DNA from 3 places in the Clostridium sp. CTA-19 genome. Region 1 is predicted to be linked to each of the others. Evidence: a T-box and tRNA genes for the amino acid it is inferred to sense, from the RefSeq annotation. Region 1 holds a T-box; the other regions hold tRNA genes.
The links. The T-box of region 1 lies ahead of trpS (tryptophan--tRNA ligase). A T-box ahead of a tRNA ligase gene usually reads a tRNA of that ligase, here a tRNA-Trp.
Positions count from the first base shown of each region.

Region 2: it encodes a tRNA-Trp, which carries the amino acid that the T-box ahead of trpS (tryptophan--tRNA ligase) is inferred to sense. The anticodon was not compared.
Region 3: it encodes a tRNA-Trp, which carries the amino acid that the T-box ahead of trpS (tryptophan--tRNA ligase) is inferred to sense. The anticodon was not compared.

Region 1 is NZ_BAAABH010000016.1:58,021-62,347, forward strand. It holds gene ACYUE0_RS10260 (GH36-type glycosyl hydrolase domain-containing protein) at 1-829, shown strand, start outside; gene ACYUE0_RS10265 (hypothetical protein) at 958-1,476, opposite strand; gene ACYUE0_RS10270 (hypothetical protein) at 1,642-1,857, opposite strand; T-box leader at 1,997-2,230, shown strand; gene trpS (tryptophan--tRNA ligase) at 2,323-3,321, shown strand; gene ACYUE0_RS10280 (GGDEF domain-containing protein) at 3,589-4,327, shown strand, end outside.
Region 2 is NZ_BAAABH010000013.1:19,884-24,210, forward strand. It holds gene ACYUE0_RS08830 (extracellular solute-binding protein) at 1-192, opposite strand, end outside; gene ACYUE0_RS08835 (ABC transporter permease) at 195-1,091, opposite strand; gene ACYUE0_RS08840 (ABC transporter ATP-binding protein) at 1,091-2,173, opposite strand; tRNA gene ACYUE0_RS08845 (tRNA-Trp) at 2,844-2,919, opposite strand; gene ACYUE0_RS08850 (AI-2E family transporter) at 3,231-4,327, shown strand, end outside.
Region 3 is NZ_BAAABH010000013.1:24,790-29,116, reverse strand. It holds gene tsaB (tRNA (adenosine(37)-N6)-threonylcarbamoyltransferase complex dimerization subunit type 1 TsaB) at 1-510, opposite strand, end outside; gene tsaE (tRNA (adenosine(37)-N6)-threonylcarbamoyltransferase complex ATPase subunit type 1 TsaE) at 507-968, opposite strand; gene ACYUE0_RS08870 (CBS domain-containing protein) at 1,687-2,307, shown strand; tRNA gene ACYUE0_RS08865 (tRNA-Trp) at 2,402-2,477, shown strand; gene ACYUE0_RS08860 (lysophospholipase) at 2,610-3,530, opposite strand; gene ACYUE0_RS08855 (GNAT family N-acetyltransferase) at 4,142-4,327, shown strand, end outside.

The DNA of each region.
Region 1 (4,327 bases):
AAATCTATATGAAAAATATGCTGGTGTTATGGAAAAACTTAAAGTGGCTGTAGAAAAAAATGGATGGGATGGAAATTGGTATAAGAGAGCATATTTTGATGACGGGACTCCATTAGGTTCTAGTGAAAATGATGAATGTAGAATTGATTCAATAAGTCAATCTTGGAGTGTAATATCTAAATGTGCAGATACATCAAGAGCAAAGGAAGCTATGAGTAACTTATACAGGTACTTAATAAACAAACAAGAAGGCATAATAATGCTTTTAACTCCATCTTTTGATAAATCAAACTTAGAACCAGGCTATATAAAAGGTTATATTCCAGGCGTTAGAGAAAATGGTGGGCAGTATACTCATGGTGCTATTTGGACTATACTAGCATATGCTGTTTTAAATGAAGGAGAAAAGGCTGTAGAACTTTTCAATATGATAAATCCAATAAATCACAGCAAAGATTTTAGTACTGCTAATAAATATAAAGTCGAACCATATGTGATGTGTGCAGATGTGTACTCTTCATTTCCTCATAATGGAAGAGGAGGATGGACCTATTATACAGGAAGTGCTTCATGGATGTATAAAGTAGCCATAGAGGCAATATTAGGATTTAGACTTAAAGATGGGAAAGGATTTACAATAGAACCTTTAAAAAACATACCTTTTAAAAAATATACTATAACGCATAAAACAGATAAGAGCACATATATAATAAATGTGGAGTACGGTGAAGAAAATGGAATTTACTTAGACGGGAATTTAATAAAAAGTAATTTTATAAGATATGAGAATGGTGAACATAGCTTAATTTATAGAATTAAAAATCAATAAAAATGGTATGTAAAAAATTAATCAAATGAAGGTGTATTTCAAAGTAGAATTTTATTTTGATAAGACACCTTCATTTTTGTAGTGTTAATAAAAATTAGTTTATATATAATGAAAAACAGAAATAAGAACTATACTAATTTAGATGTTAGAGTACTAGAACCAATACTAGGTATAGAAATATTAGGGCAAATATTAATTTTAGGTTTCTGTCTATCGTTATTTAAAGAAATAGAGCCTTTGATTGTATAGGATTCTTTAGTACAAGTATCACTAAAAATTACGTGCACTTTTATAAAGTAATCATAATTATTACTTTTTCCTACTTTAGTTATTTTAATTATATCGCATTCACTATCAAAGCCCATGTCAACAGCTAATTTTACGTATTTATTTTGAAGTTTTTTAGAAGTGAGTTTATCATATGAATTTTTGGTCATATAAGGTTTGACTCTTGATAAAAATGAGTCTTTAGGATATATGGAATTATGTTGTAATACAATGGGAATTTCATCATTTTTAAAAGAATATATACTGTTTAGAAAGTCCTCAATGACTAGTTGCTGTTTAGTAGGAGTAGGAGTAGATCCAAAAAGAAAAATAGTGGAAAAAATATACAATATAACTATAAAAAATTTGAAATTTTTCAAGTTACCACTCCTTAGCCTTTTAATAATCATTATATCAACTGTGGAGTAATTATCTTCAATAAAATATAAAAATTTACATTATTAACATGAAATTAATCTTTAAAGTAAATAAAAATATCTTAAAATAAGTGTAGAACTTATTTTAAGATATAAAAAAAGTATATACTAATCTTCTTTATTTTCAGTAGTAGGTATATCTTCTCCACGATTATAAGTATAATCAAATTCTGCATTAGATATATTATTTGCTACAATAGGATTAGTAACATTGTCTGGAAGTTCTATATAATCTTTTTTTGAAAAACATTTAGTTTTATTAAGTGGTGCATCCAAATAGTTTCTTAAGTTAGGTGCATAATTTGTTTTCTTATCTTTAGTCATATAATCAACTCCTTATTTGTATAAAAATGAAATAATTTATTAGTGGTTCATAATTATTTTGGCTATAAATAAAAAAAAAATACTAAATTAATAAAAAACATTGACCAAAACAAATATCAGGAGTATACTGTTATAAAATCATAAATCTATGAAGAGAAGTAAGTAAACTTAAAAACAAATTTAAAGAGAGTGATAGACGGTGGAATTATCACAATTATGATTAAGTTGAATGGGTCTCTGAGAGCAAAGGCGAAATACATAGTAGTCTTTGACGTGTCCTCACGTTATAGAGGTAGGATATTATTATGTATCTAAGAGTAGAGTAGCTTTTAAAGCTAAAATTAGGTGGTACCGCGTTATTGACGCCCTATAGATTAATTCTATAGGGCTTTTGTTTTTTTATTTAAAATAAAAAATTATATGTAATAAGAATTAATTTTAAAATATATATTGGAGGTATTGATTATGGAAGAAAAAAGAAAAGTTATATTTAGTGGAATTAAACCATCAGGTGATTTAACATTAGGAAACTATTTAGGAGCTATAAAAAATTGGGTTAAACTTCAAGAAGAATATGAGTGCTATTTTTGTGTAGTAGATTTACATGCTATTACAGTTCAACAAAAGCCAGCAGATCTTAGAAAAAGAACTTTAGAAATTTTAGCTATTTATATAGCATCAGGAATTATTCCAGAGAAAAATACTATGTTCATACAATCACATGTACCAGCACACAGTGAATGTTCATGGCTTTTAACTTGTAATAGCTATATGGGTGAGCTTTCAAGAATGACTCAGTATAAAGATAAAGCAAAGAAAAGTGGAGATAGTATAAGTGCAGGTTTATTTAACTATCCAGTGTTAATGGCAGCAGACATACTTTTATATCAAAGCGATGTAGTACCTGTTGGAATAGACCAAGTACAGCACTTAGAACTTGCAAGGGATATTGGAGAGAGATTTAATAAAACCTATAGTCCAACATTTAAAATTCCAGAGGCATATGTTCCAAAAGCAGGTGCTAAAATAATGGATTTACAAAATCCAGAAAAGAAAATGTCAAAATCAGAAGAAAATCCAAATTGCTATATATTAATAATGGACCCACCAGATGTAATTAGAAAGAAAATTTCAAGAGCAGTTACAGATAGTATCGGTGAGGTAAGATATAGTGATGAGCAACCAGGTGTTAAAAATTTAATGACAATATTAGGTGCTATAAAAAATATGACTATGGAAGAAATAGAAGAAAAATATAAAGGTCAAGGATATGCACAATTTAAAAAGGATGTAGGGGAAGCTATAGTAGAAGAATTAGAGCCAGTTCAAACTAAAGTAAAAGAGTTATTAGAAAATAAAAAAGAACTTGAAGAAATTTATACAAAAGGTGCGGAAAAAGCAAGATATGTAGCTAATAAAACCCTTTCAAAAATGAAAAGAAAAATAGGATTTATTCAAATGTAAAAAAACAGCTTTAAAGCTGTTTTTTTATTTTTAATTATCATATTTAAAATCTTTAGATTATAGTGTTTAAAATTTTTTAATGAGCAATTATAAAAATAACATTCAATATTATGAATTAATGATTACTAACAAGCAAATAATAGACAAAGAAAACAAAGAAAGGAGGAAGTTAGTCAAAACTATTGATATTTTATAAAAAATGGATAAATTAAAGGAGTAAAAAAGAAAAATTATAAGTATTTATAGGCCTTTGACAACGACTATATAGTGAATGATAAATCGGTAAATTTAGATATATATTTTACTATTTTTATAGTAGAAATTTTTATTATTTTTAGTTTTTTATATTTTTATATGGATAGAAATAGTGTAATAGATTTTATTATGCTTGGAGCCATGTCTTTAATTATTATTATTTCATATTTAAAAGGTACTATTTGGGGAATGTTGAGTAGTGCTTTTGTTATATTTATTTATGCTACATATTTTATATACACTAATATAACTTTATCAAAAACTATAGAATTAAATGTTTATTTGTGGTTATTTTTTATACCTATAATTTCGTTTACTATAGGAAAAATATCTTACAACATAAATGAGTTACAGGGGTTGGAAAAGGAATTAAAAGAAGAAGTTGATGAGTTGATAACTATAGATAAAGAAACAGGATTAGGTAATAGCAGAGGTTTTTATAATGATTTAGAAAGAGAAATAATTAGGTCGAAAAAATATAATAGACCTTTTGTATTAATGATTATTAAAATAACTTATTATGATGAACTTTTAAGCTATTTTGGAAAAGAAAAAATTAAAAAATTATTTAATATGATAAGTAAATCTATAGTTAAATCAGCAAGGATAGAAGATACGAAGTACATGTTAAATGAAAACACTTTTGCTGTATTATTAATTGAAACTAATCTTAAAGAATCTAATGTAATTAGTGAAAAAATAAGAAAAAATATAGAAAATCTAGATTTAAAATCTAAAAATAAAGATAAAA
Region 2 (4,327 bases), on a different contig from region 1:
GTTCTTTAGTGCCATTAATATCTGATCATTTGTAATTAATTTCTTATACCAGTCTAGTGTAAAACCTGTCCATGTAGCATTTAATTTTGAGCTATTAAAAGAAAATACTATAAGTACTACAATCGGTAAATATAAAAACATATATATTAATGTAGTGTATATTTTTGATATTATACTCATTTTGTTTTTCATTTCTATAAGACCTCCTTAGAGGCATCTTTACCTTTTGTTGCTTTAAAATATAGTCCTATTGCTATTAACATAAGTAATATTAATACTACTGCTATAGCTGCTCCAAAAGGCCAATCTCTAGATGTTAAAAACTGATTTTTTATCAAATTAGATATTAACATTGTTTTACTTCCACCCATCAAGTCAGAAATAAAGAAATATCCTAAAGTTGGTATAAACACTAGCATACATCCAGCTATTATTCCTGGTTTTGTAAGCGGTAATGTTACATCTTTAAAAGTTTTAACTGGTGATGCTCCTAAATCACTAGCTGCTTCTATATAACTCATATCTAATTTTTCAATTGATGTATATATAGGAAGTATCATAAAAGGTAACATAATATACACCATACCTAAAAGTACAGCTCCGTCAGTATATAACATTTGTATTGGTGATGATATCATTCCAATTTTTAGTAATAATGTATTTATTACCCCTTCTGTCCTTAAAAGTATTATCCATGCATAAGTACGAACTAATGAATTTGTCCAAAATGGTAATATCACTAAAAGTAATAATATAGACCTATACTTTTTTTTTGCTCTTCCAATAAAATATGCAAATGGATACCCTATAATTAAACATCCAACAGTTGTTAAAATTCCTATTAAAACTGTTTTCCAAAGTATTTGTAAATATATTGGTGATAACAGTCTTTTATAATTTTCTATTGTTAAAGGTAATTGAACTTCTCCGTATTCACCTCTTGATAGAAAACTAAACAAAAATACAATTGTAAGTGGCACAACAAAAAAAGTCACTAACCACAAAGTTACGGGTCCTACTGTAGCTAATAGTGATTTTAAATTGTTTCTATTTTTGTGAAGCTTATTAACTTCCTTTGTTTTCTCTAACATTATTGAACCACCACTGCATGTTTAGGATTCCATATAGCAAATATATTTGGTTTATTCTGCTCTTCTAATGAATAAACTTGACTTATAGGCTCTGCTACAATAAACTCTGTTCCATTTTCAGTTGTAACAACAGTTTTTATTACAGAACCATTATAAATTCTTTCTTTTACTTTTACTTTTATTCCGACCATTCCATTATCTATATTGTTAGAAAGTTTTATTCTTTCTGGTCTAATAGCTAAACAAATTTCCTCTGTAATAGAATTCTCAGTATGTCCTATGAGAATATCTTCTCCAAATTTGTTATCTACAAGATATAATTCTTCTCCTCTTTCTAACACAGTTCCCTCAAATAAATTCGTTTCACCAATGAAGTTTGCCACAAATTTTGTTCTAGGTTTTTCATAAATTTCTGAAGGTGTTCCTACATGTTCTATAACACCATTGTTCATTACTACTATTCTATCTGACATTGTTAGCGCCTCTTCTTGGTCATGAGTAACATATATAAATGTTATTCCAAGCTTTCTTTGAAGCTGTTTTAATTCAAGCTGCATTTGTTTTCTTAACTTTAAATCTAAAGCTCCTAAAGGTTCATCTAAAAGTAATACTTTCGGATTATTTATTACCGCTCTTGCTATTGCAACCCTTTGTTTTTGACCTCCTGAAAGTTCGCTAGGCATCCTTTTTTCAAAGCCTTCAAGTTGAACCATTTTCAGCATTTCATGCACTTTTTCTTTTACTTCACTATCTTTTACATTTTTAACCCTTAGTCCAAATGCTATATTTTCATAAATGTTCATATGTGGAAATAGTGCATAGCTTTGAAAAACTGTATTTACACATCTTTTATATGGTGGTACTTTTGAAATTTCCTCTCCGTCTATAAAAATCTCACCTTTTGTAGGATTTTCAAACCCTGCTATCATTCTTAGTGTAGTAGTTTTGCCACAGCCACTAGGTCCTAGAACAGTTAGAAATTCACCCTTTCTTATATCTAAGGAGACATTATCCACTGCCAAAAAATCGCTTTCTAAAAATCCTTTGCTTATTCCTTTTAATTGAACCATTACATCAATCAAGAAAATCACCCCTGCTTTCTAATATTTTTTATTTATATATTTTTTAAGGAATATACCGGAAATAACATTCTTTCCTTAATATACCTAATTATTAACAAAATAAAAATCCCTTGCATTTTTATTGCAGGGGATATTAGTACTCATAACTTATTCAGCATTAGCTAATATAAATTGATTATGAACTAATTTATAAATTTAGAATAAATTCTAAAGTGTTAACCTAACATAATTAACCCCTTCTCGTATCTATTTTTAATAATTGGTTTATTGTTTTGCAACAATTTTTCCATATTAGTAAATATACCTATTATAAAAAATAAAACTTACCTGTAAAATTAAAATTTACTTGTAAAATTTAAACTTAAATTTATTTAAAATCCATAGTCTTAGTTATATATAGCATATGTAATATATTTAGTTTTAAGACATTTTTGATTTTTAAAATAAATATTGTTTTATATGATTCTTTTTAGTCTATAACTTAAATTCTATGTCTAAATCTGTACATAAAAGTATAAGTAAACTATATAACATTTAAATGCCATTAAACATTAACAAAAATCATTACTTTTGATTATAGCAAAAGCAAAAATAAAATTCTACATTTATTTTCTTTTTGTTATGTTTTTTTTACATAAAAAAAATCAGTAGCAACCGCTACTGATTTTTATGGCAGGGGCACGAGGACTTGAACCCGGAACCAACGGTTTTGGAGACCGCTACTCTACCAATTGAGCTATACCCCTATATTAATTATTACATTTGTTATATTAACATTTTGTATAGATTATGTCAATATTAAGTAAATTTATTTTTGTATAGAATAAAACTCCCTTTTGTATTATTATAGTTTTAGATAAGAATTATAATTTTGAGTCTAAATTGGTATAAATATTAAGTTTTGCATACAAAATAGTTTTAAGTAGACACATGTAAATTAAATTCAGATCAAAAATTCTTATACTTTTAACTTAAATAACATTGATTATATAATTGTAATCAACTTTAATTAAAATTAAAGTTTTTAATATTCAAAAAAATTAAAGGTGGGTTGATTTTGAACAAATTTAAAGATTTAAAAGAAAAATTTAATGCTAATCTCTATATATTATTGATTATTTTATGTGCTTACATAGGCGTTAAAATTATAGATAATTATTATATATTATTTAACTTATATGATTTATTATTAGGCATACTTTGGCCATTTATATTGGCTGCAATAATTGCTTATGTGCTTAATCCTATAATGAAAGTTTTTGAAAACAAACTTAATTTATCACGAGGGATAAGTTTACTTTCTACTTTGATTCTTGTAACTCTTGTTTTAGTACTTTGTGCAATTTACTTAGTTCCAGGAATAGTTTCTAATATTACAACTCTTATTAACTCTATACCTGAGATGGTTAGAATTTCAGAAAAATGGTTTAATAATGCTATAAATAGTGAACTCACAATGGAAATTGCAAATAAAATCAATATATTGGAAAATCTTGGTAACTGGTCTACAACTTTCTTTAATACAGCTTTAGCATCATTAGTAACTGTTACTTTATCTATAGTTAATTGGGTATTTGCATTAATTATAGCTGTTTATTATTTATTTTATAAAGAGACATTTGTTAAGTCTTCAAGAAAATGGTTGTTTATAATTTTTAGAGAAAGATTAGGAAAAAAACTTTTAGAATTTTTCCACGCTGTGAATTATATGTTAGGTACTTATTTATGGGTCAGAGCAGTAGAATCTACTATAGTTGGAATAGCTTGTTTTATAGGCCTTATATTTATAAAATCTCAATATATAGTTTTAATTTCAGTAGTATTTGGTATAACTAATATGGTACCTTACTTTGGACCTTTTGTTGGTATAGTGTTTGGTGTAGTACTAAATATATTCTTCAATCCTATGACAGCTTTAATAGTTTTAATTTGGCTGTTTGTGTTACAACAAATTGATGGAAATTGGCTTGGACCTAAAATGTCATCTAATAGCATTGGCATAAACCCTGTAGCTTGTTTACTTGCACTTAGTGTTGGTGGAAAGCTCTATGGAATGATAGGTATGCTTATAGCTATTCCTATAGCTGGAGCTTTAAAAATTTATTATGAACGATATTTAAATAAATATACAAGTAAAAACCCTAAGTTAGTTGA
Region 3 (4,327 bases), on a different contig from region 1:
ATTTTCATATTTAGAAGTTCCATCACCTATAAAATAAACTTTTTTATTTTCAGCTTTAACTTTTTGTATAAGATCTTCTATAGATAAAATCATTGGCTCTGTCAAAGCCTTTAGACTATTATTTTCAAAACTATAAAGAGCAGTATATACATTGCCACGTAAAGCATCCATTATAGGACATATAATTCCATCAGCAAAATATAAATTATTTGCAAGTCCATCTAAAGTTGAAACAGATACAAAAGGCTTATTTAAAGCCTGTGCTAATCCTTTTATTGTAGACATTCCAACTCTAAGACCAGTAAATGAGCCTGGTCCTTTAGAAACAACAAACCCATCAACATCATTTAATGTTAAATTTGTATTTTTAAAAAGTTGGTCAATCATTGGCATAAGAATTGATGAATGCTGTTTTTTATTATTAATATTAATTTCACCAATTAGTGCATCATTTTTTAGTAGTGCAGCTGTAGCGCATTCTGTTGCACAATCTAAGCTAAGAATTATCATAGTGTTAACTCCTTTATATAATCATATCTTTTACCTTGATGTTTAATAGTTACTTTTCTAAATGAAGACCCTAATTGAGGTACTTTCTCAAGTAATATAGTTAAATTGTCTTGAGGAATTAATTCTTCAATGTAGTTAGCCCATTCTATAACGCTAACGCCATTGCCAAATATATATTCATCAAAGCCAATAGCAGCTATTTCATCAGGATCGTTTACTCTATAAACATCAAAATGATAAAATTTTAATCTTCCATCGTCATATTCGTTAACAATGTTAAAGGTGGGACTAGTTATACTTTCATTTATTTCAAGACCTAGGGCAATTCCTTTAGTTAAATGAGTTTTTCCAGTTCCTAAATCACCAATAAGGCAAATAATGTCCCCACTATTGCAAAGCTTGCCAATTTGAATACCGAGTTTTTGAGTTTCTTCTACAGTATTAACGATAAATTCCATTACGTTCACCTCATATAATATTTTAGCCCAAAAATAATAAAAAGAAAAGAAAATACACAAACTCTTAATTTTTTATTAGTTTTATAATAGTAAAATTTGTACATATTATATTTATAAAGAAATAAAGTGAAAATGTTACAAATAAAGTTTATTTAAATATATATTTTAGTAAAGATTTTATGCTAATTAACATAAGCTAAATAGAGCTATAAATTTAAAATAGCAATATCCACTTGATATTTATAAAGTTTAGAAAATAATGTATAATTAAATAATATATAATATTCTGAAAAAAGTATTATTAATATAAATTTAAACTATAAACTAGTATTTTATACACTGATTAATGAAAGAATATTAAGAAAATACAATTGATTACGAAAATTACCATAACTATCCATTAATGCATGGTTTTGTTTAACTTAAAAATTCTAAGTTAATAATGATGTAAATAAAAATTATAAATTGGAATCCTCTATGGCGTTTAATAACAGATTTAAAATAATTAAAAAATAAAGTGTAAATTTTGCAGTCTTATAGTGAAACAAGCTCGCATTTAAATTTATTTGTGAAGTGTAAAAAAACTTTGGTCTAAATATATTTTTATATTTAAGATATTTACGAGTATGTATTCACTTTAGAGGTATTAAAAATCTATGAAATAAGATTTTGAAACCTTATAAAAACTAAAAATAAAATAGAGATAGGGAGGAAAAAAATGTTTGTAAGTAACTTGATGTTAACCAGAGATAAGTTAGTAACGGCTTTGCCCAAAATGACTATAGGTGAAGCTTTAGAACTTATGGAAAAACACGGATTTCTATCAATTCCAGTAGCAGAAGGGGATGAATTTCTAGGTGTCATATCAAAAGAAAAAATCTATACTTATTATTATGAAAAAAGTGTAGAAAGAGAATGTCTTTTATCAGATTTTTTAGTGGAAAATGTAATGAGAACTGATGTTCCAGTTATAAAACCATTGGAACAAGTTGAAGAAGCTGCATATTTTTTAGAAACTAAAAATGTTTCTTTTTTAGCAGTAGTAGACAATAGAGAAGTATTTAAAGGCATAGTAACTCACTATGGAATATTTCATCAATTCACAGAATTGTTTGGTTTAAATAAGGGTAATCGTTTAGCTGTAATAGCTCATGACATTCCAGGCCAAATATCAAAGTTATCTAAAATAATAACAGAAAACAAAGGTGACATAATGAGTTTTGTAGTAGTAGATCCTAAAAGCAAAACAGAAGTTAAAGAAATTGTAGTAAGGCTAAAAACAGATAATTTCGATGAAATATTATCAAAAGTTAAATCAGCAGGATTTAAAATTTTATAGTTTAAATAAAGTCATACCTAAACTTTAGGTGTGATTTTATTTTGAAAATATATTGACAAAACATAAAATGTTATGCTAGAATATTTATTGTTATAGGGGTATAGCTCAATTGGTAGAGTAGCGGTCTCCAAAACCGTTGGTTCCGGGTTCAAGTCCTCGTGCCCCTGCCATGAAATCAGTAGCAAAGCTACTGATTTTTTTATGCAGAAAAACAAATAAATCTTACCTATAATAATAATAAAAACTAAAATATTAAAAAATTATACCACTCACTTTAGTTTGTAGATACTGAAATTATAATTCTATAAAATATCATTTAAAAATTTTAGTACATCCAAATGAATATCATCTTTATTTAGTTCGTTTAAAAGTTCATGTCTTGCACCAGGATATAAAATCATATCTACGGAGTTTATTCCATGGTGCAGTAAACTTTTTTGCAATTTTTTAACACCATTACCCATAAGCCCAACAGGATCTTCACTTCCACTTATAAGTAATATAGGTAAAGATTTAGGAATCATAGATAAATTTTCACTTTTATGATTACGTTTTAGTCCTTTTAATAAGTAATAAAAATATGAATTAGAATGTATAGCTCCACATAAAGGGTCATCTATATATTTATCGACTTCTGCTGTATTTCTAGTGAGCCAATCAAAATTTGTTCTTATAGGTTTAAATTTATTATTAAAATTACCAAAACTTAATTTGTCCATAAATTTAGCAGGGGTTTTCTCACCATGTTTTTTCATTTGATATTTAGCTAGTTTTTCTGCAAAAGAAAATAATAGTTTTTGATTACCATTACTTCCACATAAGATTAAGCCATTAAGTTCTTTGCCAAAAAGTTCAGAATATCGAAGAGATAAAAAAGAGCCCATACTATGGCCGAAAAGAAATATAGGAAGATTAGGATTTTCTTTTTTTATTAATTCCGTTACATCTTTTAAATTATCTACCATTAAATGAAAAGCATCACCTTTCCCCATATAACCTAAATTATTAGGGCTAGTTTTGCCATGACCTCGATGGTCATTTGCATAAACAATAAATCCATTATCATTTAAAAGCTTAGCAAAATTATCGTATCTAAGTCCATGTTCTGCCATACCATGAGAAATTTGAACTATTCCTTTAGGTGAAGAAACGTCACAGTCCCATTTATAAATATGAATATTTTTATCTTTTTTGTCCTTTATAAAAAATGTACTTAAAGTCATAATATCAATCCCTTCTCTAGTTTTAATATTAATAAATTTTATGATCGATTATATTGAAATAAACCAATTATCGCAATATATAGGGTTCCAAGTTGACTTTTTAAATTATCCATTCCAAAACTTGGATACCTAAAATAGTGAGACATGCTCTGAATCACTTAGAATTCAACACTACATTTTGTATGAAAATATTTTAAAGTTGTTGAATAAATTTAAATTGGAGATTGTATCCCTATACAATAGGGATACAATCTCAAACTTAAATTTATACATTAAGAAAATTTTTTAGTGTATAAATTTAAGCCATAAGGTGTACCCTATATAATATAATATACCAAAATATATTAAATTTAATAATCATAGGTAAATAAAAAGTATAATAAAACTAATTATATAGTATAAAACTACACATAATATAATAAAATTTACAAAAAGTTAGTTTAAAAAATCAGAAAATTTGATATAATATAAATATAGAAAAAATTATACAAAATTTATGATATAAGCGTTTTTTATAGTACATAAATAAAGTTTATAACATATAATACATAAAGTTTACCGCTGATTAAAATACAGAATTAATCATTTAGTATAGGCGAGGGGGAAGTGTTATGCCTGACAATTTGATAGACTATAAGGACTTTAGAGAAAGGTGTTTTTCAATATTTCCAACTATGGAAACTGAAAGATTTCTATTGCTAAAATGTGATAAGGCCTATGAAAAAGATTATGAGAGTTTATTATCAGATGATGAAGTTATGAAATACTCAGGAACTGAAATTTTTGATTTAAAAAAA